2 linked regions of the Niabella yanshanensis genome follow. The protein of the gene in region 2 interacts with the protein of the main gene of each other region in a pairwise test. Links are inferred from orthologs where the notes say so. Each region holds a gene or a part of one and is shown on either strand. Other genes may lie near its edges. The genes, in order: gyrB and gyrA.

Region 1 (15,636 bases), 1.6 Mb from region 2 along the record:
ATTATTTGATCTGTACTGATTTTTCATTGGCCCCCAGTTCAGCCTTCGCCTTCACTTTGGTATTGCTGTAATTGGTTTGTTGCAACGTAACAGCTTTTGTTCTGTCTCCGGCAACCCGTATCAATAAATCTGTTTCTTTAGCATAATCAAATTTATTGATGAAGATATTATCACTATTAATGATATCAATAACAGGTTTCGTGTTTTTGCTGAACACTTTTACATTATTGAGTGTAATACCACTTGCCTCCTGTATATCTACTCCAATATCGGACTGAAATACAGAATTTTCTATTTTAATGTTTTTAACATGCATTTCCGGAAGGCCTCTTATGAAAATGGCTTTCTTGGCACCATTGCAGTATACATTGCTGATATTGATGTTCCTGAATTGCGGTGTTGTTTCATCTACCGGCAGCATTTGCACCTTAGGTAATTCTCTTTTTTCCCCTTCCATCGGCACGGGGTCATTGCCCATATAATACATATCGAATAAAACCGCATCGCCCGGTATATCTTTCATGTAGATGTCTTTAATGAAAATATTCTCTACGATACCGCCGCGGCCACGCGTTGTTTTAAAACGCAAACCAATATCTGAACCTACAAATGTACAATTGCTTACATAAATATTTTTAGCGCCGCCGCTCATTTCACTCCCTACCACAAAACCGCCGTGAGAAGCGTAAACTGTACAGCCCCGGATGATCACGTCCCGGGTGGGCATCGCACGGGCACGCCCGTCGGCATCACGGCCACTTTTGATACAAAGGCCATCATCTCCAACATCAAAAACGCTGTTTTCAATTAATACATTACGACAGCTCTCGAGGTCAATTCCATCCCCGTTTTGCGCATACCACGGGTTTTTCACCTGGATGTTTCTCACCGTGATATTACTGCTCATTAAAGGATGCAGGTTCCAGGCGGGTGAGTTTTGAAAAGTTACTCCTTCCAGTAATATTTTATCGCATTTAGTCAGAACCAGCAGGTTAGGACGCAGAAAGTCTTTGATCGATCGATAATGCGCTTCATCTCTATCCGGAGTGATCCTGCCCGGATCTTTCATATCCTGTCCTTTGGCAAAACCCTCGGAAGGCATCCATAAACGGCCATCTTTAGAAACGACGCCGCCTGAAGCCACCAGTTTCCTCCATTGAGATTCAGTTAATTTATCTTTTTTAACCATGCGCCATCCATCGCCATTCCCATCGATAATACCTTTACCCGTGATGGCAATATTGGTGGCACCCTCAGCCGAGATAGGTGATTGGTTGCGCATCTGGTCGTACCCTTCCCAATTGGCTTTTACCAATGGGTATTGCGTTTTATCTTTAGTAAATAATAAAGTAGCTCCAACAGACAGGTTCAGGTTTACATTACTTTTTAGCACAATCGGACCCGTTAACCACAATCCTGAGGGTACGAGAACAGTGCCTCCCCCCTTCTTACTACAATCGTCAATGGCATTCTGTATTGAACGGGTATTTAGCTGATGTCCGTCTGGAACAGCGCCATATTTAGTAATACTATAATTAACCGGCTTAAATTTTGTTGCTGCAACCCTGGGCAAGATCCAATTTGTTTGAGCAAAACCCACGCACGAACCAATAACAAGCAACAACGATACAACAAACTTTTTATACATCTGCAATCTATTAGAACGTACAAGGTACTCAGAATCCCTGTTGCCGAAACAATTACAATGTACTTTATTTACGCAAACGTTATCGGTTACAGGCATTTAGTAAAAAAAAACATCCCTGTTCAAAAAAAGTACATCAGGCTTCAAATAAAAAACCCGGCAAACAGTTTGCCGGGTTGATATATAGTTTACACCTGCGTATTACCAATCTTGCTTTGCAAGACCCGCTTTAATAGCCGCCAGTGCTTTTTCTTCTCCCAAAAGGGCTGTCAACTTATTGCCTTTGCCATCGTTGCCTTTTGCAATGTATCCGCCTTTTGCAGTTCTTGAAATCACGGCTTCCTGGATCGGTACATTCTTTTCTTTGGTTTTTACATTGTAAGCTGTAAGGGTTACATCTGCCATAGCTATTATTTTTTGATTAAGAAAAATTGAAATTAAGGGTTTTACTTAGAACTAATGCCATTTATTCGATGATTTACCTTTTTTTATAACTAATTTATTAGTTATATTGCAATTCTAAAAACCTTTGTAATGACCAAAAGACTACCACAACTTTTGCTTTTTTTATGCTGCTATTTCTCATCATTTTCTATGACCAGCAATGACAGTTTACAGTATTTCCTGCAAATAAGAGATTATGATAATGCTATTGAGTGGCTACTGGCTCATGAGCCGGAAGGTTACAGCCGTAATCATTATTTAACGCTGGGCTATTGTTACTATATGAACAACCAGGAGAGACAAGCGCTTCAGCCTTATCAAAAAGTTTACGACCAGGAGTCCCATGAACTGCAGGCCAATTTGTACCTAGGCCTTATTAACCAGCAAATAAGAGAATACGGCCGCGCACTATTATTCTTCAGAAATCTGACCATTCTCTACCCATCTAATTACAAATACTGGCTGTATACTGCTTCCGTATTTCAATCCCTGCAATTTAGTGATTCGTCATTCTTCTATTCCGAAAAGGCCTATATCATTAATCCCAAAGCTTCTGATGCAGCATTGCGTTATTGCCATGCCCTGCTATTATCCCAAAAACGAAATGAGGCAATAAAAGTTATTAATGATTTTCTCAAATCCGACTCTACTAAACCAGAAATCATCTCACAAAAAATAAACTTCAGTGACTACGATAAGAAACACAAAGAAGTTATCTTCTGGGGAGAGCGATTACTGCGGGATTCGGTAAAAAGCGCCCGCCCTTTAACCAGCCTGGCTTACGCATACCTGAATACGGAACAGCCAGATAAATGCCTGGAACTGTACAAATGGATGGAAAAAGAAAGTATCGGTAACGAATCGCTTACTTACTGTGCTTCCCAGGCCTACGCTCAAAGAAAGGATTATGTCGCCAGTAACCGTTTGCTGGACGAATGTCTCGCCCAGAATATTATGAGACCAGCCATAACTTATTTCAGGTCAAAAGCCGACAATTATGAAAACGTCAAACAATATAAAAAAGCTATCGCTCAATACGATAGCTCCTATTATATTTTTCACAGTCCCTTTGATCTGTATTATAAGGGCAGGGTCTATGATATATTTCTGAATGATAAAAAACAGGCTTCTGTCTTTTACAAAAAATTTCTTGCAGAAAAACAGAAGCCTGAAACACCTTTAGAGGAAAAACTATTTCATTATATCGGGGAATATCTCCAACCCTGATGTCCTTTAGATATCCAGTTTAGCGTATTTGGCATTGGTTTCGATAAATTCACGCCTGGGTGCTACTTCATCTCCCATCAGCATACTAAATATACGGTCAGCCTCAGCAGCGCTTTCAATAGTCACCTGCTTTAAAGTACGACGATCCGGATCCATGGTAGTTTCCCAAAGCTGCTCCGCATTCATCTCTCCCAAACCTTTGTACCGCTGAATATTTACCAAGTCTTCTTTACCGGCCCCTAATTTCGCAACTAACGCTTTTCTTTGTTCTTCGTTGTAAGCGTAAGCCGACTCTCTTCCCCTTTTTATCAGGTACAATGGTGGCTGGGCCAGATATACATAACCCTGTTCTACCAGCTCTTTCATGTAGCGATATACAAAAGTTAATATCAAAGTTGCAATATGGCTGCCATCCACATCGGCATCCGTCATGATAATCAGCTTGTGATAACGAAGTTTTGTAAGGTTCAATGCCTTAGGATCATCCGGCGTTCCAACAGTCACACCCAATGCCGTGTAAATATTGCGGATCTCCTCATTTTCGTAGATCTTGTGCTCCATAGCTTTCTCTACGTTGAGGATTTTACCCCTCAGCGGCAAAATAGCCTGGAAAGACCGGTCACGACCCGATTTTGCTGTACCTCCCGCCGAGTCCCCTTCCACCAGGTATAGTTCGCAACGCTCCGGATCACGATCAGAACAGTCGGCCAGCTTACCCGGTAAGCCGCCGCCGCTTAAAACCGATTTACGTTGAACCAGGTCGCGCGCTTTTCTCGCAGCCGCCCTGGCCTGCGCCGCCAGTATTACTTTATTGATGATGTTTCTGGCATCTTTCGGATTCTCTTCTAAAAATACTTCTAAAGCACGGGCCAGTGTGGTTTGCACCACGCCGCTTACCTCGCTGTTACCCAGCTTGGTTTTTGTTTGTCCCTCAAACTGAGGTTCTGGAACTTTCACCGAAATAATGGCGCTTAGCCCCTCGCGAAAATCATCGCCTTCTATACTCACTTTCGCTTTCTCAAACAAGCCGTTTTTATCGCCATAGGTTTTAAACACCCTGGTCAGAGCCTGTCTAAATCCGGTTACGTGCGTGCCTCCTTCAATGGTGTTGATGTTGTTTACGTAGGAATAAATATGCTCACTGTAAGAGTCGTTGTAAGTAAGGGCTACATCCACCGCCACGTTAGTGCCAGCATCATGTCCGTCAACGGTAATCACGTTAGGAATCAATGGCTTGCGCCCGGCAACCTCATCCAACATTTCAACAAACTCAGTAATACCACCTTCGCTGTAAAATACCTCCGAAAGTATTTCACCGTTATCATTCTTTTCACGTAAATCAGAAAGAGAAATGCGAATTCCTTTATTTAAATAAGAAAGCTCACGCAACCTGCTCTTCAGAATATCAAATTTATACTCAGTAACCGTAAAAATAGATTGGTCGGGCCAGAAATGCTGATGAGTACCGGTCTTATCGGATACTCCAATTTCTCTAACCGTGTATTGGGGTATACCGATATGATATTCCTGCTCAAATACTTTACCCTCACGGTGAACGGTAGTAATCATTTTAGTACTCAGTGCATTTACACAACTTACCCCTACACCGTGTAATCCCCCGGAAACCTTATAACTGTCTTTATCAAACTTACCTCCGGCGTGTAATACCGTCATTACGATTTCTAACGCCGACTTATTTTCCTTTTTGTTGATCCCCGTTGGAATACCCCGGCCATCATCCTGAACAGAGATGGAGTTATCCTCGTGAATATATACCTCGATATTCTTACAATGACCCGCCAGGGCCTCATCTATCGAGTTATCCACCACTTCATATACCAGGTGGTGCAAACCTTTGATACCAATATCGCCGATATACATCGCAGGACGTTTACGCACCGCTTCCAAACCTTCTAAAACCTGAATACTGTCGGCACCATAAGCGGGCTTTTCAACCGCTACCGCTTCGTTTATTTCTTCGCTCATAAATATTTAAAAAATGCATGAAAAACTTTAAAAGCTCCCGTTAATCCGGGGTCAAATAAAGAAGATCATGTGGCTAAAATCAATAATAGATTACACATTAACAGATGCCATGAGGCAACGGACAAATTTACGAAAAAATGAGCGTTTATTTGGCTTTTAATTGAAATGTGAATAGTTGGTGAACTATGGAAATTGCAGCACATTTTAAAGCCATAAATGGTCAGGCCGATTACCTGATTAGCTCAAAAAATCCCTACTGTTTATCAAAAGTAAGTGGATCAGCATTCGGCAATATCGTATGAAATTTTTTTATAGTAAGCGATTTCCCGCTACTGGCAAAGGTAATTTTATAAGGAGTATTCTTTGCACCCCCAGTGGATAGGTCAGAGATGTAAATTGAATCACCGGCATTATTGAAACGGTAATCAAAAAAATAAGTGGTTAATCCGTTATTTAGCCTCAGATTAGGCAGATTTTCGTCGCCGGCAGGCGGCGTGCTTACTACCAAAACAATTTCTTTAGCGCTATTTTCTATCCAGTTTCCCTGAAACCTCCCGTTTATACTATTATCATCATTCTCTTTTTTACAGGAAATAAAGCCGAATGCGATGGTCATGGCAACAAACACACTTGGTGATTTCAGATTCATAACAGTATTATTTCGAATATTACTAAATTAGCTAAAAATTTAAATGGCTGCACTTGGAACTAACGAACTTGTAATCATAGCGCTCCTATCAGTGATGTTCCTGATCCCCCTTTTAGCATTGATAGATATTTTGCGTAACCAGTTTAAAGATAGCTCTAATAAGATCATCTGGGCCCTGATTGTGCTTTTCTTTCCTATTCTGGGTGGTATTCTTTACTTTCTCTTCGGGGTAAAGCAAAAAGTGTCCAAAATTGATTTTTAACGTTTTACAATCTGGGCTACGAGGTCGGCTTCGCAACAAACCTTATTCCCCACATAGGTAGTTCCCTTCATTTCGCAAATCCCTCTCCTGATCGGTGCCGTCAGTTCCATTTTAAGAATCAGTGTATCTCCGGGCCTTACCATGTTTTTGAACTTACAATTATCTATTTTCAGGAAATAAGTATCGTATTGTCCCTCCGGACTCAGGTTGATGGCCAGCATTCCTCCACATTGGGCTAGCGCCTCTATTTGTAATACACCAGGGAAAACCGGGTTTTGGGGGAAATGTCCCTGGAAAAACCACTCATTAAAGGTTACATTTTTAATCCCTACAATTTTCTCATCCGTTAGCTCTATTACCTTATCTACCAGTAAAAAAGGAAAGCGGTGTGGCAATGTTTTTTCAATATGCTGGATATCGTAAACCGCAGGCGTGGTAGGATCGTAGCTGGGTACATCCTTGATATGCTTATTGGCCTTGATATGCTTTTTGATCATTTTTGCAAAAGCCACATTGGAGCTATGCCCCGGGCGATTTGCGATAACCCGTCCTTTTACGGGGTAGCCAATCAGCGCCAGATCGCCCACTATATCTAACAATTTATGCCTGGCCGGTTCATTGGGAAAGCGAAGTTCCAGGTTATTGAGGTACCCTTCACTTTTAACTTCGATGTCATCTTTCTTAAAAATTTTCTTCAGGCGATCTAACTCCGCATCGCCTACGGGTTTATCAACCACCACTATGGCATTGTTTACGTCACCTCCTTTAATGAGGTTGTGATCTAACAACATTTCCAGTTCATGCAGGAAACAGAAAGTACGGCAGGAAGAAATTTTATCTTTAAAATTCCGCATGGTTTTTAATTCTGCATGCTGGGTGCCTAAAACCGGTGAATTAAAATCGATCAACGTGGTTATCTGATATTCCCGGGCAGGCATGATCACCATTTCAACCCGCTTATCTTCATCAGTAAGATAAAGATTTTCGTCAATTGAATACCATGCTTTTGCTGCATTTTGCTCTTCCACTCCTGCTTCTTCAATAATTTCTATATAGGGCATAGAGCTGCCATCCATTATCGGCACTTCCGGACCATTTATTTCAATCAGGCAGTTATCAATTCCCATGCCTACCAAAGCCGCCAGCAGGTGTTCTACCGTACTCACTTTGGCGCCATTAGCCTCCAGGGTTGTACCCCGGCTTGTGTCTGTAACCAGATCACAATCCGCTTTAATAATGGGCTTATTGGGCAAATCAACCCTTTGAAACTGGAATCCAAAACCAGCATTGGCCGGTTTCAGCGTTACATCAGCCAATATACCGGTATGCAAACCCGTGCCACTTATATTCACTGATTTTTTTAACGTGTGTTGTTTATCAGGATTGAAATTACTGCCCATAGTCATTATTGAATTTGGCAAATATAATAATCTTGCTACATCTGCCATATTTATTAGATTAATAGCTCAAAAATCATCTCTCTGCATGCGCGCTTCCGTCATGTTTTTCTTCACCAGGCGGACTGAGATTTGTATTTTGATAACAATCTGTAATCAAAAAACTTTGTACATTTCGCTTGTATATTGATGCTTTGATCCATTCGCATTCCTCATCTGCATAATTTTGAACAAAAACAAATGGTACTGGCTGGAATTTTGACATTATGAATATTGAACTAAAAAATATAAAAGCCCCCTTTTTTATCGGAGTTGCGGGCGCGGGTATGAGCGCCATTGCCCAGTATTTACAGGGTACAGGCAAAAAAGTAAGTGGGAGTGACCGCTTTTTTAACGAAGGCAAAGCCGGCGACATTAAGGCTAAGCTGGAAAATGACGGCATACAATGTTTCCTGCAGGATGGCAGTGGCATTACCCCGGAAACCGACCTTATTGTTGCGTCAACGGCTATAGAGGATACTGTTGCAGAGATCAAAAAAGCCAAAGAACTGGGTATTCCGGTTATTAAAAGATCTGAATTATTAGCGCTTATCGCTGCCAGTAAAAAAACAATTGCGGTAGGTGGTACCAGTGGCAAAAGTACAACTACGGCGATGCTGTTTGATATACTCACCTATGCCGGTCTTTCTCCTTCCATTATTAGCGGAGCCGGCCTGGTTAGCCTGATTAAAAAAGGTAAAATAGGCAATGCTTTCGTTGGTAATAGCGAGTGGCTTGTGATAGAGGCTGATGAAAGCGATGGTTCTATTGTTCAATACCAGCCAAAAATCGGGCTACTGCTTAATATAGAGAAAGATCACAAAGAGTTGGACGAACTCATGCAGGTATTTGAAACCTTTAAGAACAACAGTGAGTTTTTTATTGTTAACCAATCCAACGAACATTCGAGAAAACTATCGGTTCACCTGGTCAATGACTTTGAAATTGAAGGCGAAAACCTGGGCGCAGGCTTCTTCGCCACCGGTTTCCAGCAAAAAGGGTTTAAAATTTCTTTTGACATTGAAGGGCAGCATTTTGAGCTCAACGTTGCAGGCCGGCATAATATGGAAAATGCCGTTGCAGCTGTAACAGCAGCCGTTCAAACCGGCGTACCTTTAAAGATTGCCAGTGAAGCCCTTGCTCACTACGAGGGAATTTACCGGCGTTGCCAGGTTTTAGGAAATAAATCGGGCATATGGGTAGTAGACGATTTCGCTCACAATCCCGTGAAATGTGCTGCTGCCATTAAAAGTTGCCAGCCGGTTGCAGAGAAAGTGGTGGCCTGGTTTCAACCTCATGGCTATACACCCACTAAATTTCTCAGAAGCGATTTCGCGAAAGAGATCTCCGAAGCGTTAAGACCCCAGGATGAAATATGGATGAGTGAGATCTTCTATGCAGGAGGAACAACCACCAAAGACATTTCTGCCAATGACCTCATCAATGATATCAGGGCATTAGGTAAAAATGCTTACTTCGTTGAAGATCGTAACCAACTCCTGGAAAACGTTCAACCCCACCTGCAGGAAGGCAATGTGCTGCTGCTAATGGGCGCCAGGGATCCGTCGCTGGAACAATTTTCTAAAGATATATACGAGAGGCTTTAAACGGCCATAGCGGGCTGCTCGCTTTTTTGCGGGTGGCCCAGTAAATAGTAGCATAGTACCATTAATAAGCCTTTTTTTGCTTCTGTAGTTGGATTCTCCAAATCGAGGCTGCACACAGTAAGGGGCTCCTGTGCATCTTCTGCAATTATTTCTACCTCTTTATTGTTCAGAAAGTTGAGATAGTATTTCTTGCCGTCGATCAAAATAAATTCCCGGCTGCCTTCTTTTTTCAATTTGCCAAGATTGGTTCCGTACTCATTTTCCAGTACGATCCTGTTTTTTAAAAGGCCTTTATTTCTACACTTAAAATGTCTTTTTTCTCCGTCTTCCGCTTCAATATATACCCGGTCTGATTGGCTTTGATAAGCAAGCGTCAATAATTTACGTCCGTTGCTCCACAAGCTAAACGCGGTATTACCGAGGTTGCTTGTTATAGTCTTCCATTGCATAATTTTCGATTTTGCTCCCCAAAGGTGGCAATTAAAATTAGGTTCCGGAGCCAGTTAACATTAAATTAATATTGAAAACAGCCTGTTTACGCTAAAAATAGTACTAGTTATCACCATTTTAAAGTAAGGCACAATTTTAGTGTTGCAACTTTGTTTTACCCTAGGGATACATCCGGCGATGCAGATAAAGATATACCAGTACAATGATTATCAAAAAGATAAGGATCGAAAAATAAAGCGTCCAATGAGTTTTTAGTTGCATTTTCCCCCGTAACTCACTTTTTTTTGAAACCCGCTTCTTAAGATCCCTGTTTAAGCCATCTACAATCAGCTCCAGTTTCTCCCTGTTCTGCAACTCCTGCAAACCGTCTAACGCATCGCTTTCAAAAGCATCATCTACAGCTTTACTTTCAAGATCATGCTTTTCCACCTGAGTCAACTCATCTTTCAGATACTTTAATAGCTGATCCTGGCTGGTGGTACCGCCCGCATTGGATAATATGTTTTTTAAATCATCTTGCATGGGTTGAATCCGCTGCTTTCATTTTTTTCTGAATACTGATCTTGAGATTCCTCTTTCCGTTCTGAATATGGCTTTTAACCTTTAACATGGGATAACCCGTGCTTTCGCTTATCTCCTGGTAACTTTTTTTCTGCAGGTAAAACAAAGTTACACATTTGTATTGCTCTTCGTTGAGTTCCTGTAAGGCCTCCCGAAGCACCTCGTCACTTACCAACAACATTCCCCCGTCCGCTGTACTCTCTACTTCCTCCACTATATGGCTGTTCGTATCATCCAGCTCAACGGAAATTTTCCCCTTCTTATCCCGCAATATGGTGAGACATTGGTTTTTGGCCACCATGTACAACCAGCTTTTAAAGTAATCAATCTTATATTTTCCTGCTTCCTGAATTACTTTTAAAAAGATCTGCTGCACGCAATCACGGGCGTCATTTTCCTCTTTTAAATACTTCATACAAACACCCAACAACAACAAGGTGTAACGTTGCAATAGAATACCCAGCCACTCATTGTTTTGAGTTTGCCAGAAACGCTGCAACAGCTCCTTATCGCTAATATCCTGGTATTTGTCTTTCCCCACCGGCTAAAGTTATAAATTAAAGATGCAAACCCTTCGTAATTCCATACGTTTTGCCAATTTATTAGCTGATGCGACGGGGAAGATAAATCAAGAGCGTATATATTTACATATATGAAGGCCGTATATGCAATAGTTACTGTACCTGCTGCGCCTGTACGTAAGGCGCCCAACCACAGAAGAGAGATGAGTAACCAGCTGTTTTTTGGAGAACCCGTACAAATTACGGGGCAAAAAGACAACCAATGGCTGAAAGTAAAAAGCTTATATGATGGTTATACAGGATGGTTAACGCCTCATCTTGTAAAGGGTATTGATGCTGCTACAGCCATGCAGGAGTCGCCGTTCCTGGCTTCACAGTTTTTAACAAAAATAGAGCTTGCCAATCAACTGATGCAGGTTCCGCTGGGATCAACGCTACCCGACTTCAAAAAAAAGGAAGGAGTAATAGCCGGAATTCCCTACAGCTGCGCCACTCAGGCTATCAACACGGCTACTATTAAAAACAAGCAGGCTCAATTACTCGAAAATGCACATCAATGGCTGAATGCGCCTTATTTATGGGGAGGCAAAACTATATTGGGTGTAGATTGTAGTGGTTTTGCCCAAACCCAGTACAAACTGGTAGGCCTGCCTATATTGAGGGACGCCTGGGAACAAGCCCTGCAGGGACGGCCGGTACCATCACTAAAAAAAGTCCAACCTGCCGATCTTGCTTTTTTTGAAGACAAAGGAAAAATTGTTCATGTTGGAATTTTACTGGATAGTACCACCATTATACATGCAGCCGGAAAAGTACGTATAGACCCAATAGATAACAAGGGTATTGTCAATAGCGACACGGGGATGCGAACGCATCAGCTAAAGTGCATAAGGCGATTTATTGAATAATTCCCCGACAAACTTATGGATGGTCATAAATGATTTGGCTTTAATACCTGCCATAAGCAATCCTGTTTTTATGATTAATAGGATACGCATAGTTATTATCCTGCTCCAATCTTAAAATAATTGTTAAGCCTAATTGTTTTGTTTTTGCCAGCGTTTGCCAGCTAACCACTACCGGTTCCAGCGTAGAACCCGAATCGTTAAAAGTAGTTATCTCACCATCTTCAATATTATTATACCCCTTTAAACTTTGCCTTTGCGTATCATACATGTCTTTCCTGATCTTTTTAACCAGTTTTTTATAATCCTTTGCTACAGCCCGCCTTGCCAATTCTGTGTCCGGGAAATACGTGGTTAACTGGTAAGTATAAAAACTAAAAAGAACCCGGTTTTTTGATTTATAAACATTTTCGTAAAATAGCATATCTACCTTATTGGCGTTGATACTATAGGGGTTAAAAACGTCATACTCCCCTTTCACAAAATACCCCGTAGTATCTGTTTGCCGGTAAATTTCCTTTTTCAACAACGAAGGATCGGTTGTTAACGCCTCAACAAAAGAAGAAAAATTACCCTGAAATGGATTGACACGATAATATTCTTTTACGGTGCGCGTAAAATTGCTCTGGGCCTGTATAAAGGAAACCGGCAATACGAAAATGGCTATAGCAAAGAAATATTTCAACATATCTGGATTGTTAGCTACCCCGTACGGACGTTTCTAATCATCAAAAGGTTGCATCTTCTATTTGATTATCAACATGTGGATAAGAAAAAAGGACCTGCTGTCAGGTCCTTCCTATTATTTACTATTTTCTGTACTTTTCTTTGTAGTAATCTATAGCTTCCGTAACAATGGGCAGTGCTGTTTCCTTATCCTGGAAGGTATCTATCACTACTTTTTTATCTTCCAACACTTTGTACTGCTCAAAAAAGTTGCGCATTTCCAGCAAAAAATGCTGTGGGAGTTCATCAATATTGTCATATTGTCTAACAGATGGATCGTTCAGCGCAACAGCAATAATCTTATCGTCGCGCTCGCCACTATCAATCATCTGCATATTGCCAATTACTTTAGCCTGCACCAGACAAAGTGAACGGATCGTTTGAGAACACAAAACCAGGATATCCAAAGGATCCATATCCTGCCCCAAAGTTTGGGGAATAAACCCGTAGTTAACCGGATAATGAAAAGAAGAATAAATAACCCTGTCTAACTTCAATAATCCTGTTTCTTTATCGATTTCGTACTTCGACCTCGAGCCTTCAGGAATTTCTATGATCGCATTCACATACTCGGGAGCATTTGCGCCGTAACTTACACCATGCCACGGATGTTGTATAGTTGACATAAGGTTCTATTGATTTTTTGAAAATTATTTAAAAGTCTGCAAAAATATGCTTTTAACAGTAGTTCTATTCATGGTCGAACAGGTATTTAAAATCTACCAGCCATTTGCCATCTTTTTTGACCACTTTCAAGGTATCCTGGTTTTCTTTATGAAATGAATTGGAATACACAATAATACTGGTAGAATCGTTAACCAGTTTACGGCTATGTATATTAATGCTCGCATCCCAAAGCCCCTGCTTTTCATCGGAAGACAGTTCCATACGGGACACGGCATCCAACCGTTCATCATTCAATGAATCATGCAGCATAAAGTCTGCAGCCCTGTCATATTTCCCCTTTAATGCCGCCTGAACAAATTCTTTCGCTGCAACCAGATCAGTCTCAGCTTCGTTTTGTTCACGGCCTCCTTTACAGCTTCCAAGGAATAGCAGTACCATTATACCTAATCCCATCAATCTCATAATTACTATTTTAAATTGTCTAATTTTTTCTGGATATCATCCAGCACTTTAGGATCCATATTCTTCAAAACGCTATCAGCCATCTTCATTCCTTTTTGTATTTCTTCGCTGTTCACATTAATCGAGTCTCTTATTTCATCGCCCTGGTTTTGCACACTCTTCATGCCCATGCGCATCAGCGTGCTCATTGTAAAATCTACCTTCCAGCCATTGCTTTCTTTCAGCAACTTAAATTCAGCTTCGGGCCTTTGCTGGGTTTTACTTTTAACCAAAACAAATGCAGAGTCGCCCATTATGCGTGCCGGTTCAATAACAACATCCTGGAAATCTTTCATGGGATCTGACTGAGGCAGGGAATCTTTCATTTTTTCGGCCATATCCAGTCCCTTCTTCATCATTTGCATGGTAGGCTTACTATCTGAGGTTACATATTTGCTGGCGCCATCGATATCTTTTTTTGCCAGGTGTTCGAAAAACTCCTGCAACACCGCGTTAGGATCATTGCTGGTAACACTGCCACAGGATATCAACAAAATTGCAGCTACCAGGGCAGAGGCTACTGTCTTTACTATATTTCTCATAGTTCCTTTTTGCAAACAAATGTAAGGATGAGTTTCTATAAAAGATTAATAAAAAAACCGGGGCTCGCCTGAGCCCCGGTTTCCAGTATAAAGAATTCTCTTTAGGCCGAATTGCGCCCGGCATTAATAATTCCGAATGAGCAGCGCATTACCAGCTTTCCGTAGGTATCTTTTATGCCATCAGCATCATCTCCATTTGCCTCCAGCGCACGTATTTTCGACATCGCATACTGCTGGATGGTCAAAAGCGGCAGTACAATCCTTTCACGCATAGAGATCGAAAGCTTATCAACCGGGTAATTGCCCATTAGCTCCTCGTTGCCCGATAGCTTTACGATGTACTCGTATGTAAGCTGGTACTCTTCGTAAATCATATTCCAGAGCTCGCCATAAGTTTCATCCTGTGCCATATAAGCCGTCAGCGGAAAGTAAGACTTGGACATAGCCATCTCGCAATTATCGATCAGGGTTTTGAAGAACAATGACTCATCGTATAACTTCTTTACATCGTCGAAACGGCCGATGTATTCCATCTTTTTAAGTGCAGAACCTACCCCAAAGAAGCCTGGCACATTCTGCTTCAATTGGCTCCAGGCGCCTGCAAACGGGATCGCACGAAGATCTTTCAATGAAATACCGCCCTGCGTTTTTCCACGTTTGGCCGGACGGCTTCCGATATTGGTTTCACTGTAAAACCGCAACGGGCTTATTTCGTATAAATAGCTGGCCAATAAGGGATGCTCCTTCAGCTTCTTGTATTCGTCAAAACCATAAGAAGAAAGCTCCTGCAGCAACTCTTCCTGCTTGCCGGTTAAAGGAGCATGACGGTCTACATGTATATTATTGGTAATACCCGCATTCAACAACTGCTCGAGGTTGTACTGTGCAGAATCGATAATGCCGAAATTGGAACTGATGGTTTGCCCCTGAATAGTTAACTGGATCTCCCTGTTGGAAATATTGTTACCCATAGATGCATAAAATTTGTGGGTTTTACCGCCGCCTCTTGACGGGGGCCCTCCCCTTCCGTCGAAGAAGATAACCTCAAAACCATAGTAGCGGGTGATACGGGTCAACTCTTCTTTTGCACGGTAGATACTCCAGTTGGCCATCAAATAACCACCATCTTTGGTACCATCGCTGAAGCCCAGCATAATAGTCTGGGTATTCTTTCTACGTTTCAAATGTTCTTTATAAGCCGGAATGCTATACAGGGTTTTCATTATTTCGCCTGCATTGCTGAGATCATCTATGGTTTCGAATAAAGGAACAATATCTACATTGATCTCATCATTGGCAAAACCCTGCATTTTAAATAAGGCAAATACCTCGATAATATTTAAAGTGCTGTTACATTGGCTGATAATATAACGGTTACACCCCGCTTCTCCATTGTATTCCTGTATCGTTTTTACAGCCATTGGTATCTGCGCTGTATCTGCGGCTACTTCATCTTCAAAAATACCTGCATCTACCACTCCGTTTATCTGCAGCAGTGCTTTGATCTTCTCTGCTTCTGACAGCTCTTTATAATTACCTGGTATCAT
Region 2 (15,876 bases):
CACTCCCCTGATCAAACAGCCATTTAATTTGTCCTCTAAATTCAATACCGATATGAATCATTTTAAAACTGCTTTTTTCTTTCTGCGTTTACCGGTAGCTATCTCTTTATTAGGTCACGGTTTAGTACGTCTGCCTAAGCTTGCCGGCTTTAGCAGCTGGATGGTGACCACCATGGATAAATCGGCGATCCCTCCCGCCCTTATTGTGCTTTCAGTTATTTCTTACCGATAGCAGAAGCCTCACTGGGGCTGGCATTGCTGGTAGGCTTTCAAATCAGACTGACCTTATTTGCATCTATAGCATTGATGAGCCTGCTTATTTTGGGTAGCTGCTCTATTGAAAACTGGAGCGCTATTGAAGCACAGTTGTTACATGCTTTTTACTTAATGGCGATCTATTGGTTTTGGGAGAAGAATCAGGCTAAAGCAACCGGGTAGTCTTTAATTAAAAAATCGGGATATTTGTAGGGCAAGCGAATGAATCACCCTACAAGCTAACACCATGACGAAACATGAAGTAACCCAACTATCGTATACTATTACCGGCTGCGCCATCCAGGTACATAAAGAATTAGGCCCCGGATTATTGGAAAGCGTTTACCAGCAATGCCTGCGATACGAGCTCCGGAGGCAGGGCTTTGATGTGATACACCAGGTGATGGTACCCGTTGCTTATGGTAATATGATCCTGGATACCGAGCTCCGGTTGGATCTGCTTGTGAATGATACGGTTGTCGTAGAATTAAAGGCGGTTGAACAGTGGCATCCCGTATACGAGGCGCAACTATTAACCTATATGAAATTATTACAGAAGCCTCAGGGATTACTGATTAATTTCTTTACCGATAATATTACCCGCTCAATGAAGCCTCTGGTAAATGAGTATTTTCGGCTACTGGATGATTGAGTGGTTATTGTTTTAAACCATTAAGGAATTAAGGCACATCAAGAGCGAACATTATAATCTTAACTATTCTTAACTCCTTAATGTTTTTATTTTAAACCATTAAGTGATTAAGGCACATTAAGAGCTTGATTTATCGCCTATCATCTAACTTAACTAATCTTAACTCCTTACTGGTTTCCATTTCTTAAATCATTTAGGTATTGAGGGACATTAAGAGGTATTATTATGAATCTTAACTAACCTTAACTCCTTAATGGTTTTGTACTTTATACTTTGCCCTTCTTTTTCTTTTGCGATGATTCGCGTACGATCAGGTCTGAATTAATGATCAAAGTATTGAGCTGTTGTAAATTGCTGACGCCTTTGATATGATTGATCAATGTACGGGCGGCGATCTCTCCCATTTCTATACCGGGATAATTAATAGTAGTGAGAGAAGGCTCGATCAAATGTGCGATAGCATCATTATTAAAACCAACTACTGCTACATCTTCCGGCACTTTGATACCGTTTTCCTTCAGGGTTTTAATAAAAGCGGCAGCCACAAAATCGTTGGTGATAAAAGCCCCGTCAAACTTACGCTTTTGCTTAAGTAGCTTGTGAGCCGAATCGATACCAGCTTTTTCGCTTAGATTATCTACTAACACGAGATTTTCGTCCCGGTCAAGACCATTGTCAGCCAGGGCATCTTTATAACCCCGGTAACGCTCTGCGTATACATTACGGTTAAGGTTGGATGTAATATGCGCCACTCTCCTGCACCCCTGATCTATTAAATGTTGGGTAGCATCATACCCCGCCTTATAGTTATCGATCACCACTACCGTATTATCATTGCCTTTTTCAACCCGGTCGAAAAATATAACCGGTACACCTTTATCCTTAAACTGTTTGAAATGATCGTATTGTTTGGTATCGAAAGATAAAGAGGCAATCAGCCCATCCACCCGTTTATTAAAAAGATTGCGGGCATTGGCCACTTCTTTGTCGTAGCTCTCAGATGAGTGGGCAATAATCAGGTCATAGCCGGCTTCGGTGGTTACTTTTTCTACGCCCAATAATACCGAATTAGCGAAATTACTATTGAGCTCATGGATCATAAACCCAATGGTATTGGTTTCCTGCGTACGAAGACTGCGGGCAAAATGATTGGTACGATACCCCATTTTTTCGGCCAGCTCGAAGATCTTCTTCTTGGTTTTCTTGCTTACTACCGGATCATCCTTCAAAGCGCGGCTAACAGTAGCTACAGATATTTTTAGCTCGCTGGCAATATCATATATCGTTACTTCTTTTCCCTTCTTCATACGGAAATAAAATTAGGTGCGTAAAAGTAGGTAAAAAGAGATGCCGGTAAACAAACTCTATCAAAATCTTTTGGCTTCTTAGATGAAAGTCTTTGGAAATCGGGTCATCAATTCTCCGGTTGCACCCATACTATACGTATTGCGTATCGTTAAGCTTCCTGTAAAATTAACGAGTCCGAATTTAATTTCTGTTCCAGCTCTGCTTTCCAGGCTCCGTACAATTCATCATACAAAGCAGCCTGTGTTGGTTCTACTACGCTTAGGGGTTGACGTTTCCGGAATGCGTCTGCCGGCTGCCGGTAATACCCGGCCCCTATCCCTGCTCCCAAAGCGGCACCCACACTGCCGTCACAGTCATACAATTCAACCGGTACATGGGTAGCGTTTACGAAAGCCTCGGTAAATACCGGGCTTAAAAACATGTTGGCTTTTCCCGCTTTTATCACGGCAGGCTGCATGCCATTGCTACGCATGATGTCGAGCCCGTAACGGAATGCGAAAGCGATACCTTCCTGTGCGGCTCTCACCAGGTGGGCTGTGGTATGTTTGTTAAGGTCGATATTTTGCAGATGGGCATCTACTATTTTATTATTGAGCATACGCTCGGCGCCGTTACCAAAAGGCAGAATAGTTAATCCATCACTGCCCGGCCTTACCGTGGCCGCCATTTCATTAAGCTGCGCATAGGAAACATTTCCAGAAAGATTCCGGATCCAGCGATTCAGAATGCCGGTACCATTAATGCAGAGCAAAATACCAACACGGGTTAAATCAGGTTGGTGATTAACATGAGCAAATCCATTCACCCGGCTTTGCAGATCGTAAGTAAGCTCATCACTTACACCATATATTACACCAGATGTGCCTGCAGTGGCCGCAACATCTCCCGGTTCGAATACGTTTAGGGAAAGCGCATTGTTGGGCTGATCGCCTGCTTTATAGGTAACGGGTATACCTTCTTTTAATGAAAGTTCATCAGCTGTTTCTTTAGTCAAACGACCATGATCGGAGAATACCGGTTGCAGGTTGGGAACAATACCACTACTAAAACCAAACTGCTGCATCAACTTTTGCGATACCTGGTTCTCCAAAAAATCCCAAAAGATACCTTCAGATAGTGCTGATGGTGTAGTGGTTATTTGCCCGGTAAACCGTTGTGCAATAAAATCACCGGGAAGCATGATCTTATCGATCTGCTCAAATAGTTCCGGCTCCTGTTCTTTTACCCAGGCTAGTTTAGCAGCAGTAAAATTACCGGGAGAATTTAAAAGTCTTCCGAGGCAGTACTCCTCTCCCATTTCCTGGAAGGCTTTTTCACCATAAGGTACGGCCCGGCTGTCGCACCAGATAATACTATTACGTAGCACATTACCGGCCTTATCTAATAGCACCAGCCCATGCATCTGATAGGAAATGCCAATAGCTCCAATATCCTTTGTATAAAATTTCCCCGATTGATTGACTTTTTTGATAGCTTCCTTTACATCGCTCCACCATTGTTCGGGAGACTGCTCTGCCCAGCCGGATTGAAGAGAAATAATATCCCGCTCTGATTCCGGATACTGCGCCGCTGCGATGGTTTGTTGTGTTGCGCCGTCTACTACCGATACTTTAATGGATGAAGTACCTACATCGATGCCTAATAATAACATTATTCTGATTTTATGTGAATGGTCCATAGCCTATAAGCCATGAACCATCGACAATGAAATATGATCTCTAAACTATATAAACCGGTTAATAATATTCTCTAGGTACTCCTGTTTGCCACTTGTTACAGCAGGCTCACCCGTTTCAATAGCGTAAGCACGAAGATCTTCTAATGTTAATTGACCCTGCTCGAAAGCCTTTCCTTTACCCCCATCAAAGGAAGCATAACGCTCCTGCTTTAATTTACGGTAATCAGAATTGGACAGGATCTTATCGGCCGTGATCAAGGCCCTGGCAAATGTATCCATACCGCCAATATGCGCATAGAACAAATCGGCAGGATCCGTTGACGCGCGACGGATCTTCGCATCAAAATTAATTCCGCCACCCTGCAAACCGCCTGCTTCCAGGAAGATCAACATCGCTTCCGTTAATTCATTTAAATTGTTGGGAAACTGATCGGTATCCCAGCCATTCTGGTAATCCCCCCGGTTGGCATCCAAAGATCCCAATACACCTGCATCAGCTGACACCTGCAGTTCGTGCTGGAAGGTATGTCCTGCAAGGGTGGCATGATTTACTTCTATATTGATCTTAAAATCGCCTAATAAGTCCCACTGGCGCAAGAAGCCGATTACGGTTTCGCAATCATAATCGTACTGGTGCTTGGTAGGCTCCATGGGTTTCGGCTCGATCAGGAAAGTTCCTTTAAAACCATTTTTACGTGCATAATCTTTGGCTGTATGCAGGAAACGCGCAAAATGCTCCTTCTCCCTTTTCATATCGGTATTGAGCAAGGTCATATAGCCTTCTCTTCCACCCCAGAAAACATAACCGTCCCCACCCAGTTCTATAGTGGCGTCAATAGCCGCTTTTACCTGGGCAGCTGCATGCGACAAAACCTGAAAATCAGGATTGGTAGAAGCCCCGTTCATATAACGCGGATTAGAGAATACGTTGGCAGTACCCCATAATAATTTTACACCACTATCGGCCTGCTTCTGTTTGGCATAATCTACTACTGCCTGTAATCTTTTATCATTCTCGTTTACATCCGTTCCATAATCCACCAGGTCTATATCATGAAAACAATAAAACGGCAGGTTCATTTTAGTGATAAACTCAAAAGCAGCATCCATCTTGTCTTTGGCTCTTGCTACCGCATCAGCTTTGCTGTTCCATCCAAACACATGGGTTCCCGGGCCAAAAGGATCGTTACCATCATTGCAGAACGAATGCCAGTAGGCACAGGCAAAACGAAAATGCTCTTTTAATGTTTTTCCCGCCACTACCCTGTTGGCATCATACCAGCGAAAAGCTAATGGGTTATCACTTTCCGGACCCTCATATTGTATCTGGGGAATACTTTTAAAGTACTCCTGATCGCCTAATAATACGCTCATAATTGAATATTGATTTGTTGTTGTCTTTTAAATAATGTGGTTCAAGCTTTAATCGTCAGTGTAAAAGAAACACAATATTAGGAAATAAATTGTAATCGGTTTCATAAAATATTTTCTTTTATATTTCATAAATTATAAGAAGCAAATAAAGTCATCGTTTGCAATCGGGTTACATAGTAGTTAGTAGTGCTTTCTCTCGGGTTACAGTATAAAAAAACCGCCCCAAATCGGAGCGGTTGATCTATTTAAGATGGTGATCTATCTTAATTTACTAAAGATATCATCCCATTTCTTTTCCAATGCAATGTATTTGTCTCTGTCAGCACCTTTTGAGTCTTCGATTTTATAAGAATAATATTCAGCCAGGTTGCCTGCAATAGCACGGTAGCTACGTTTTTGACCTGCATCAAGGTTCTGCATTTTTGCAAATAGCTCAGCTGCTTTTTCGTAGTTGTTCTTTGCCAATTCGTAATTAGCACCGTAGGTTTTTTTAGCTTCTGCTAACTGGGCCTTATCGTCCGCTGTTGCTTTTGCTCCTTTTTTGGTCACATTGGTTTCAGCAGTAACCATGGCATCTCTGAACTTTTCTGATTTTAACAAATAGTGATCACCCAATAATAAATAAGGCTGCATTTCTTCAGGTTTCAGGCTGGATGCTTTGTTCAAAGCTGCCAGCATTTTGCCTTCCAGCTCTTCTGCATTACCAGGAAGTACCGCATTAGCCTTTCTCGAATCTAATGTATCATAAATGATTTCGGCCAGGGTGATATTTGCTTTATAATCTTCAGGATTTGAGGCAACATGCTTTTCCAGGCTTGCCAATCTTTCATTAAAATTAGAGCTTCCACCTACTGCAAAATCAAGCATTGAGTACGTGAAAAATTCGCTTTGAGGAAACAATTCTTTTCCGATGGCTTTGTATTTTTCGAAATTTGCATTGTCGCTTTTACCTGCATAATAACGAACCAGGCCCTGGTATACACTTTCGTAAGATGCTTCATTATATTCCTTTATTTTAGCATCAGCAATGCGGGCATAATACTTTTGTGCCTCATCCGCATGCTTGGTGTTTTCTGCCAATAAACCCGCGTAATAGATCGCTGCAGTATCCATTTGCTTGTTCATGATCTTTTTAGCGATCAGAAGTTCCGAATAGTCAACCGTTTTTTTGAACTTATCGTAGGCTGGCTCATAAGCCTTATTGTTGATATCGGCTATACCGGCATTAAAATAAGCAGCATATAAATTATAAGGAGTGTTTTTGTAAGTAGGGTCCTCCATTAATTTCATATCTGGTTCCATTTCTTTATACTTAGCCAGAGCTGCATCCGCTTCTGATCTGTTTTTGTCTGCTTCCGCAGCTTTACTGCTGTCCAGCGCCAGGCTCGAATACAGCGCTGCTTTCAGTATATACCCTTCAGGCTTTGTAAAGAATTTTTCATTAGTAGAGTTTTTGTCGTAAGACTCTTTTGCCTTCGCGATTTGCCCCAGTGCCAAAAGCCCTTTGATATCATCATACTTCTGCGCAAAAGCTCCTGTTGTTGAACAAGCAACAATCGTTGCCAGGAAAATAACTTTTTTCATTCGTATATATTTTTACTATTTTTTAAACGCTAATTTTCTTCGGTTGATTCTTCTGTACCCTCATTGTTATTATCATCAGATTGCTGATCTCCGGAAGAAGTTGCATTGTCCTGAGACTCCGTCGCACCCTCAATCTGCGTTCCGGCTTCCGTATTTTCTGTTTCTTCGATCTCCTCCTCTTCCTGTTCGTCAACCTTGGTGATAGCGGCTATCTCATCTCCTTCATCAATACGGATCAGTTTTACACCTTGTGCTGCCCTGCCTAATTCACTAATACCACTTACCGGCATCCTTATAGTAATACCGCTTTTGCAGGTTATTAACAGGTCCTCATTCTCAAACACATCTAAAAGTCCGACTAAATTACCGGTTTTATCCGTTATGTTAATGGTTTTTACACCTTTACCACCACGATTCGTAAATCTGTACTCGTCAACCGCTGTTCTTTTACCAAAACCTTTTTCACTCACAACCAGTACACCCGGCGTAATTTCAGCGTTTGTTGATACACAAATCATGCCTATTACCTCGTCATTTTCATCATCTACCTCAATACCACCAACCCCAATAGCACCACGGCCGGTTGCCCTCACTTTTTCTTCGGAGAAGCGGATAGCACGGCCACTTTTCACAGCCAGCATGATTTCCGACGTACCGTCTGTTAGTTTAGCTTCTAACAACTGATCGCCTTCAACAATTGTAATAGCGTTTACACCGGTCTGCCTCGGGCGGCTAAAGTCGCTTAAGCTTGTTTTTTTGATAATACCCTTCTTAGTACAAAGGAGTATATTATGCGCTTTTACAAATTCTTCATCCTTCAGATCTTTGATATCAATGATCGCACGGATCTTATCATCAGGCGGCAATTGCATCAGGTTTTGTATCGCACGTCCTTTACCTGTTTTTTCTCCTTCAGGAATCTCATACACGTTCAACCAATAGCATCTTCCTTTTTCTGTAAAAAATAACAGGGTATGGTGTGTAGAGGCTACAAACAGGTGCTCAATATAATCTTCATCCCTGGTTTTACCGCCGCGTACGCCGCGTCCGCCACGTTTTTGTGCGCGGAACTCATCTGCCGAGGTACGTTTAATATAACCTAAGTGAGAAATAGTAATAACTACATCTTCCTCCTTGATCAGGTCTTTGATACTTACTTCATCATTCAGGTAAGTGATCTCTGTATTACGCTCGTCTCCGAATTTTTGCTTGATCTCCAGTAATTCGGTTTTAATAATATCAAAGCGTAAGGTTTCATTAGAAAGAATATCTTTTAAGTGAGCGATCAGCTTCATCAGCTCCTCGTACTCTTCTTTGATCTTCTCACGCTCCATTCCGGTTAAACGCTGCAAACGCAGTTCCAGTATGGCTTTGGCTTGTATTTCGTCTAATCCCCAGCCGGCGTTGATCAGGTTTTCTTTGGCGATATCAGGTGTTGCAGAGCTCCTGATCAGGCGAATCACTTCGTCCAGGTGATCCAATGCAATTAAGTATCCCTGTAAAATATGAGCTCTTTTTTCAGCTTCTTTTAATTCGAATTTTGTACGACGCACTACCACCTCATGCCTGAACTCTACGAATTCAGAAATCATATCTTTTACACTCAATACTCTGGGGCGACCTTTAACAATAGCTACGTTGTTGATACCAAAAGAAGTTTGCAGATCGGTGTGCTTATACAGTTGGTTGATCACCACGTTAGCTATAGCATCACGCTTCAGATCCAATACGACACGGGTACCATCTTTGTTCGATTCGTTATTAACGTGTACAATACCTTCGATGATCTTGTTGTTCACCAGCTCACCAATGCGGTTAGTTAACGCATCGCGGTTGACCTGGTAAGGTACCTCAGTGATCACTATCTGCTCGCGTCCGCTGGGTTTGGTGTCTACCTGCACACGCCCGCGTACTACCACCCTGCCTCTACCCGTGTGCATGCCGGCTTTAATACCTTCCATACCGTAAATGATACCACCGGTAGGGAAATCGGGAGCTTTTACATGCTGCATCAGCTCGTCGATCGTAATATCATTATTTTCGATATAGGCAACGCAGCCATCAATGACCTCGCTCAGGTTATGCGGCATAATGCTGGTAGCCATACCTACTGCGATACCACTTGAACCATTTACCAGTAACTGCGGTATACGTGTTGGCAGGATGGTAGGTTCTTTTTCCGAATCGTCGAAGTTCAGTTGAAAATCCACCGTGTCTTTTTCAATATCATCCAGCATATGTTCTGCCAGCTTCTGTAGTCTCACCTCGGTATAACGCATAGCCGCCGGTCCGTCTCCATCCTGGTTACCAAAGTTACCCTGTCCATCAACCATTCTGTACCGCATGCTCCATTCCTGGGCCATACGAACCATGGCATCGTATACCGAACTATCACCGTGCGGGTGATATTTACCCAATACCTCCCCTACCACACGGGCAGATTTCTTATAAGGTTTGTTGGCATTCAACCCTAATTCATTCATCGCATATAATATCCGGCGATGTACGGGCTTTAACCCATCTCTTACATCCGGGAGTGCACGACCTACGATTACGCTCATCGAGTAATCGATATAGGCCGTTTTCATCTGCTCTTCTATATTTACGGGAATAATTCGGTTATTATCCTGTGTTCCTTGTGGCTCCAGATTCTCTTCCATCTAATTATTTCTGTTCTTAAAATTTAAAGTAAAATGGCATTTACAATGCAGGCAAATTTAATCTTTTTATACCTGAAATTTACCGAATATGTCATGATTTTTCACCAGTTTATGCACTATTTGACGAGCGGTTTTAGCGAGTCGGCCTAAGTCATTTTTACCTGGTAACACAATAAACCCGGCCGGGTTTTAAGTTCGCTGCAGACAAGTCAGGGTTGAAAACGTAACCTGTTAAAAAAAGAGCCGCTTCACTCAGAAGCGGCTCTCTCTATAAATTAAGCATTGTTTATTTAAGCTTAAATGCTTTTTTAACTTTTGCAACATGGTCTAGCTTTTCCCAGGTAAACAGTTCTACTTTTTTAGCAACTTTCTTACCATCAGGAGAAATAAATACCTTTTCTACTGTCTTAGCTTCACGTCCCATATGACCATAAGCAGCAGTTTCGCTGTAAATAGGGTTACGCAGTTTCAACCTTTGCTCAATGAAGTAAGGACGCATATCGAAAATGCCCTCAACTATCTTGCTGATCTCTCCATCCGTCAAATCAACTTTCGCTGTTCCGTAGGTATTTACATTTATGCTGGTTGGCTGGGCCACACCGATCGCATAAGAAACCTGCACTAATACCTCATCCGCAAGGCCTGCAGCTACCAGGTTTTTTGCAATATGTCGGGTTGCGTATGCAGCACTTCTATCTACCTTGCTGGGATCTTTACCGCTGAAGGCACCGCCACCGTGCGCGCCTTTACCGCCGTAGGTATCTACGATGATCTTACGGCCTGTTAAACCGGTATCACCGTGTGGTCCACCTATAACAAACTTACCAGTCGGGTTAATATGGTATTTGATCTTATTGTTAAAAAGATGTTTATACTGAGGATATTTTTTGATCACGCGTGGGATCAGGATCTTTTTAATATCGTTGCCAATGGCTGCCAGCATTTTTTCTTCTTTATCAAAGTCGTCATGCTGTGTAGAGATAACAATAGCATCAATTCTCACTGGTTTGTTATTGTCATCATATTCCAAAGTAACCTGGCTTTTGGAATCCGGGCGCAGGTATTTGATTTGCTTGTTCTCTCTTCTTAACTCAGCTAATTCGATCAGTAAAGTATGAGCCAGGTCTAACGCTAAAGGCATATAATTAGCCGTTTCGTTGGTAGCATAACCAAACATCATACCCTGGTCACCCGCTCCCTGCTCTTCTTTCTTCTTACGATCCACACCCTGGTTAATATCAGAAGATTGCTCGTGGATAGCTGAAAGTACACCACACGAATTGGCTTCAAACATATATTCGCTCTTGGTGTAACCAATTTTGCTGATCACTTTGCGGGCAATGTCCTGTACATCCAAATAGGCTTTGGACTTTACTTCTCCGGCCAATACTACCTGACCGGTAGTAACCAGTGTTTCGCAGGCAACCTTAGATTGTGGATCAAAAGCAAGAAAATTGTCAATCAGCGCGTCAGAAATCTGGTCCGCCACTTTATCTGGGTGTCCTTCAGAAACACTCTCGGAAGTAAATAAGTAAGGCATTGTGAAATAATGAGTTTATAGTCTATAAAATAAATAGGGTGCAAATATAGTATCCGCACCCGTTTTAATAAAATTTATAATGTTGTATTAGATTTTGGAGTAAACAATTCTCAGCTTCATTTTTTGTGTGGGGTGATTACCGCCCCCGAGGCGTACGCGGCCGGCAGCGGGTCCGGAAGCTATTTGAACGATGACTCTTGTGCCATTACTATTGACGTTACCGTTGTTGATAACTGTATAATAGTTGGCATGCAGACGTAAATCAGATACCGGCGTCATTCCTTTCACCACATATTGTGCATAACGTGTTAAATTAAATTTCCATTCCTTTATGGTATTGCTTGAAAGATCCTTCTTAAAAGTATACCAGGATCCGAATGATATGTAACCCGCAGGTGTGATGCTAAGAACAGTGGCCAGGTCATTAGCCGCCTGAAACGAACTATTGTCAATAGCATAAGGTATCGTTTTATATTTATTGCTGGTTGCGTCCAACATATCGAGAAACATAAGTCGCGGCGCATTGAAAAGTGTATCCATCGGATCATATACCTGTTCCATTTGTAACTGCGCCAGGTGGATGACACAGTTGGTCATTCCCGCAAGGCCTGGTATTTTCACTTTTGTGTAAGCACCCGGGCTATTTTGAATATAAGCGAAAGCGTCGGGTACATTGTCACCGGAAGTAGCCTGAAGCTGGGTGCCATTATGATCTCTGCCAATATAATTGGCAGATGCTACCTTGCCCTCGAAAGTGTAGGAAGCCACAGCGGTATCTATATCACCCGCTGTAGTGGTATTATCGTGGCGATAGTATACAATAAGTCTTGTTTTGCTATTATCGATTATATCAAAGCCCATAATAGCATTACCACCCCCGGTCGACGTTAATGCAAGGCCACCCACCTTGGTTAAAAATATTGAATCGGTAGAGTAGGCGTCGTTCACACCCGTAGTATCATAATCGAGCAGGCGCTGGCCAAAACTATTGTTCAGCTTTATACGAAGTGTATTACCAATGGGTACTGTATCCTTTGCACGGATGTCGATACTGGAGTCCTTTAAAGATCGTGGTATAATTTGCCTGGACCCCAATATATCGGTAGTGATAAAATTGTTGTCCCTTATCGAATAGGCAGAATCACGATTACTGCCGCTAGCCTTGAAGTTATTAGCTGTAGAAAGTTCCGATACAGTGATTGTCTGAGGTGTTGTTGTATCTCCATAAGTGCCCAAATAAGCTACCTGCAATACTACTGAGTCAATATATCTTTTTCCCGGAACGTTAATCAAATTTGTTTTTCCACTTGTAGGTACTAACTGGAAGAACATACGGGCGTCTGTTTTCCCGAAGATGGGATCGGTCATTAAACCCAGATATTGATCATCAGAAGCTATACTCCGGGCTGAATCATCAGCGAAAGCGGATAGCATATTATACGTTTCTACCTCCAGTGTCGTATCAAACGTATGGATATTATCAACGGGGGGAATCAAATCCTGTCCCATATCGGTTGCCTGATTGATTTTGTTACAGGAAACCAGTAAAACGATAGCCAACGTGCATATGCCCAGCGCTGATGCAATGTATTTATTCACACAGATATTTTTGAAAAATTGATACGGTAAGTTTTGAAAATTATTCCGCAAGATCGTTATACAGTTGTAAATAGTCTGTTAAATCAGAATCTTCTTTAAACTGGAGCGTTTTTTTACCGCGTACTTTGGTAAACTCAGCCAATAATTTCTTATCCACATTGGGTGCACCAAAAGTAATAGCATCTGCGTAAGTAGCACCTCCCCTCATCAGCGCTACATTGGTTCCGTCTTTGTAGGGTTCCAGGTCTTTTTCTTTCAGGGAAGGGTGAATAAGCGCTTTGGGTATAAATCCTTTGCCCAGCTTCTCTTTAAAAGTGTTCTCACCAATAGTGTATACGATTTTGCTATGTGCGAAAACGGGTTCTTTTTTATAAATCGTTTTCAGATAAGCCGGAATTAACCCTGTCATCCAGCCACTGCAATGGATCACATCAGGGCTCCAGCCAAATTTTTTCACGGTTTCGAGAGCTCCCTTACAATAGAAAACGGTTCTCAGGTCGTTATCAGCAAACCATTTTTCCTCGTCATCATGAAACAGGGTTTTCCTTTTAAACAACTCCTCATTCTCCAAAAAATAAACCTGAAGACGTGCGCTGGGCAGAGATGCCACTTTGATTTGTAACGGCATGTCGTCGTTATCAACAGTTACATTGATACCAGAAAGCCTAACTACCTCGTGAAGCCTGTGTCTGCGTTCGTTAATAACTCCAAACCGCGGCATAATGCAACGCACCTCAAAACCATTGTCATTGGCTTTTATGGCCAGTTTATTAACAATTTCAGAAAATTCAGTCAACTCTAAATAGGGAGACATTTCATTGGCAATAAATAAAATTCTTTTCTTTGTTGACATGCTTTAGCAATTTTTAAAGTTTGCAAAGTTACATATTTATAGGCAAACTGCCCTATATTATGGATTGTACTAATGAACGATAGTTGGAAATTCATTGTGAAAAACCAGCGGTTTTACCGTTTGGTCACGTTCTAAACAGTTAAAAATGATTACAAAGAGATGAGAATATTTAAGAAGATTTCGGACATTCAGTCTTATTTGCAGATTCAAAAAGATAAAGGTTTATCTGTTGGGTTTGTGCCCACGATGGGCGCGTTACACAAGGGCCACCTGAGCCTGCTGGAAACCTGTAAGACCGCTTGCGATATGGGTGTAGTAAGTATTTTTGTAAATCCTACCCAGTTCAATGATAAAAAGGATCTGGAAAAATATCCCCGTACGATTGAGAAAGATATAACTCTATTGGTGAACGCAGGTTGCGATGTACTATTTTATCCGGAGGTTGAAGAAATGTATCCAAATGGAGAAATAACAAGAATTTATGATTTGAAAGCCCTTGAAAACCTGTTTGAAGGTGCATTCCGCCCGGGTCATTTCCAGGGTGTTTGCCAGGTGGTGGATAAGCTGTTTTCAATCGTGCAGCCTCAAGCTGTGTTTTTTGGCCAGAAAGATTACCAGCAATGTATGGTAATCAAAAGGCTGATTGATACAACACCTGCATTCGGCTCCATAGAAATGACGATCGTTCCAACTATGCGCGAAACAAACGGACTGGCGATGAGCAGTCGCAACGCCCGGCTATCCGAAGAGGAGAAACAGCTGGCCCCAACAATTTACCAGACATTATTGTTCTTAAAAGGAGCGCTTAAAGCGGGACCGATGGCGGGGATTAAAGAAGCTGCTACTTTGAAATTAAATGAAAGGCGATTTATAACAGATTATGTAGGTATAGCGGATGCATACACTTTGGAGCCCGTGGATGATTGGGATGGACAGAAGCCACTGGTAGCCCTGATTGCAGCATTTTTGGGACCGGTAAGGCTGATAGATAATTTGGTTATTGCTTAGTTGGAAAGCTGCCTTAATTGAAATACTTTTGCACGCGCAAAAGGATCAATTTATAGATCATAGTAGAACCTTTAAATAATAATCTTATAATGATGAATACAGTAAAATTGAAAAGGGTAAGTGGAGAATATGGTTTTGATACCATTAATGAGAATGGAACAGTAGTGAAAACCGATACCAACCCCAATATGGGCGGTCTTGAATATGGTGCACGCCCTATGCAGCTTTTACTGAACGCATTGGCAGCCTGCTCCAGTATTGATGTGATCAGCATTTTGAAAAAACAGCGCCAGGAAGTTATTGACTATGAGGTAACCGTTAACGGAGAACGTGAACCCAATGTGGAGCCGTCTTTATGGAAAAATATTGAAATGATTTTTGAAATCACTGGTAATGTAGATGAAGATAAAGCAAAACGTGCCGTTGAGATCTCCATCACCAAATATTGCTCGGTAGCCATTACCCTTGTTAAAGCGGGTGCCGAAATCAAAACACAGGTAATTATTAAACAACCGAGTTGATAGATACTTGTTTCGAATAGCAAAACAATCAAAGACCCGAAATTAAAAGAATAAACGTTGAGCAACAAACGACCACTCCACCCCTCGACCATTGCAGTAAGAACCCAAACAGAACGCACTCAGCAAATGGAGCATTCTACCCCCCTGTTTTTGACCAGTAGCTTTACTTTCGAAAACGCTGAGTCGATGCGTGCTGCGTTTGCAGATGAGTCTGACGATAATATTTACAGTCGCTACAGCAATCCCACCGTGGATGAATTTGCGCATAAAATTGCGTTGTTAGAGAAGTGTGAAGCAGGTTTTGCGGTTGCGAGCGGTATGGCAGCCGTATTTAATTCCTTTATGGCGCTTTTGAAGACAGGCGATCACCTGCTGTGTTGCCGTTCGATGTTCGGCGGTACTAATACCGTTGTTACGAAGTTTCTGGGGAAATTCGGTATTGAATTTACGTTAGTTGATGCAGCTGATATTGATAACTGGGAAGCTTCGGTAAAGCCGAATACTAAAATGCTTTACCTCGAAACACCCACCAATCCGCAATTAGAGCTGATCGACCTGGAAAAAGCAGGCCGATTAGCAAAGAAACATAACCTTATATTTAATGTAGATAATTGTTTTGCCACTCCATTCTTGCAGACCCCCGCTGATTTTGGTGCTGACCTGGTGATTCATTCTGCCACCAAATGGATTGATGGGCAGGGACGTGTTTTAGGTGGCGTTATTGCCGGCAAAAAAGAACTAATCAACGAAGTGTACCTGTTTTGCCGTAATTCGGGTCCTACTCTTTCCGCTTTTAATGCCTGGGTACTAACCAAAAGTCTTGAAACATTAGACGTACGTATTA

The links.
Region 1: the proteins of gyrA (region 2) and gyrB interact in binary tests that used the Escherichia coli proteins (3 or more experiments, as listed by UniProt). The link is inferred for Niabella yanshanensis from one-to-one orthologs.

Annotation. Positions count from the first base shown.
Region 1 is NZ_CP139960.1:2,320,416-2,336,051, forward strand. The notes cover bases 2,813-5,787. They hold gyrB (DNA topoisomerase (ATP-hydrolyzing) subunit B), read right to left. Parts: upstream 5,303-5,787; coding sequence 3,323-5,302; downstream 2,813-3,322. Other genes in these bases: U0035_RS09380 (tetratricopeptide repeat protein), read left to right, coding at 2,813-3,316; U0035_RS09390 (hypothetical protein), read right to left, coding at 5,556-5,787. Also shown: U0035_RS09370 (glycoside hydrolase family 28 protein), read right to left, coding at 2-1,648; U0035_RS09375 (hypothetical protein), read right to left, coding at 1,847-2,050; more of U0035_RS09380, read left to right, coding at 2,180-2,812; more of U0035_RS09390, read right to left, coding at 5,788-5,951; U0035_RS09395 (PLD nuclease N-terminal domain-containing protein), read left to right, coding at 5,995-6,213; U0035_RS09400 (bifunctional UDP-3-O-[3-hydroxymyristoyl] N-acetylglucosamine deacetylase/3-hydroxyacyl-ACP dehydratase), read right to left, coding at 6,210-7,613; U0035_RS09405 (UDP-N-acetylmuramate--L-alanine ligase), read left to right, coding at 7,877-9,256; U0035_RS09410 (hypothetical protein), read right to left, coding at 9,253-9,705; U0035_RS09415 (hypothetical protein), read right to left, coding at 9,866-10,228; U0035_RS09420 (RNA polymerase sigma factor), read right to left, coding at 10,218-10,808; U0035_RS09425 (C40 family peptidase), read left to right, coding at 10,920-11,696; U0035_RS09430 (hypothetical protein), read right to left, coding at 11,737-12,381; U0035_RS09435 (inorganic diphosphatase), read right to left, coding at 12,503-13,045; U0035_RS09440 (DUF4878 domain-containing protein), read right to left, coding at 13,110-13,508; U0035_RS09445 (DUF4878 domain-containing protein), read right to left, coding at 13,514-14,089; U0035_RS09450 (phosphoenolpyruvate carboxylase), read right to left, coding at 14,191-15,636. UniProt on the Escherichia coli protein: DNA gyrase negatively supercoils closed circular double-stranded DNA in an ATP-dependent manner to maintain chromosomes in an underwound state.
Region 2 is NZ_CP139960.1:717,290-733,165, reverse strand. Bases 6,681-9,895 are described here. They hold gyrA (DNA gyrase subunit A), read right to left. Parts: upstream 9,512-9,895; coding sequence 6,881-9,511; downstream 6,681-6,880. Other genes in these bases: metK (methionine adenosyltransferase), read right to left, coding at 9,798-9,895; U0035_RS02630 (hypothetical protein), read right to left, coding at 6,681-6,851. Also shown: U0035_RS02665 (amidohydrolase family protein), read left to right, coding at 1-11; U0035_RS02660 (hypothetical protein), read left to right, coding at 53-232; U0035_RS02655 (hypothetical protein), read left to right, coding at 307-438; U0035_RS02650 (GxxExxY protein), read left to right, coding at 503-907; U0035_RS02645 (LacI family DNA-binding transcriptional regulator), read right to left, coding at 1,174-2,214; U0035_RS02640 (xylulokinase), read right to left, coding at 2,364-3,866; xylA (xylose isomerase), read right to left, coding at 3,939-5,267; more of U0035_RS02630, read right to left, coding at 5,526-6,680; more of metK, read right to left, coding at 9,896-11,051; U0035_RS02615 (DUF4270 family protein), read right to left, coding at 11,139-12,650; U0035_RS02610 (glycogen/starch synthase), read right to left, coding at 12,691-13,503; panC (pantoate--beta-alanine ligase), read left to right, coding at 13,663-14,511; U0035_RS02600 (OsmC family protein), read left to right, coding at 14,601-15,032; U0035_RS02595 (trans-sulfuration enzyme family protein), read left to right, coding at 15,090-15,876. UniProt on the Escherichia coli protein: A type II topoisomerase that negatively supercoils closed circular double-stranded (ds) DNA in an ATP-dependent manner to maintain chromosomes in an underwound state.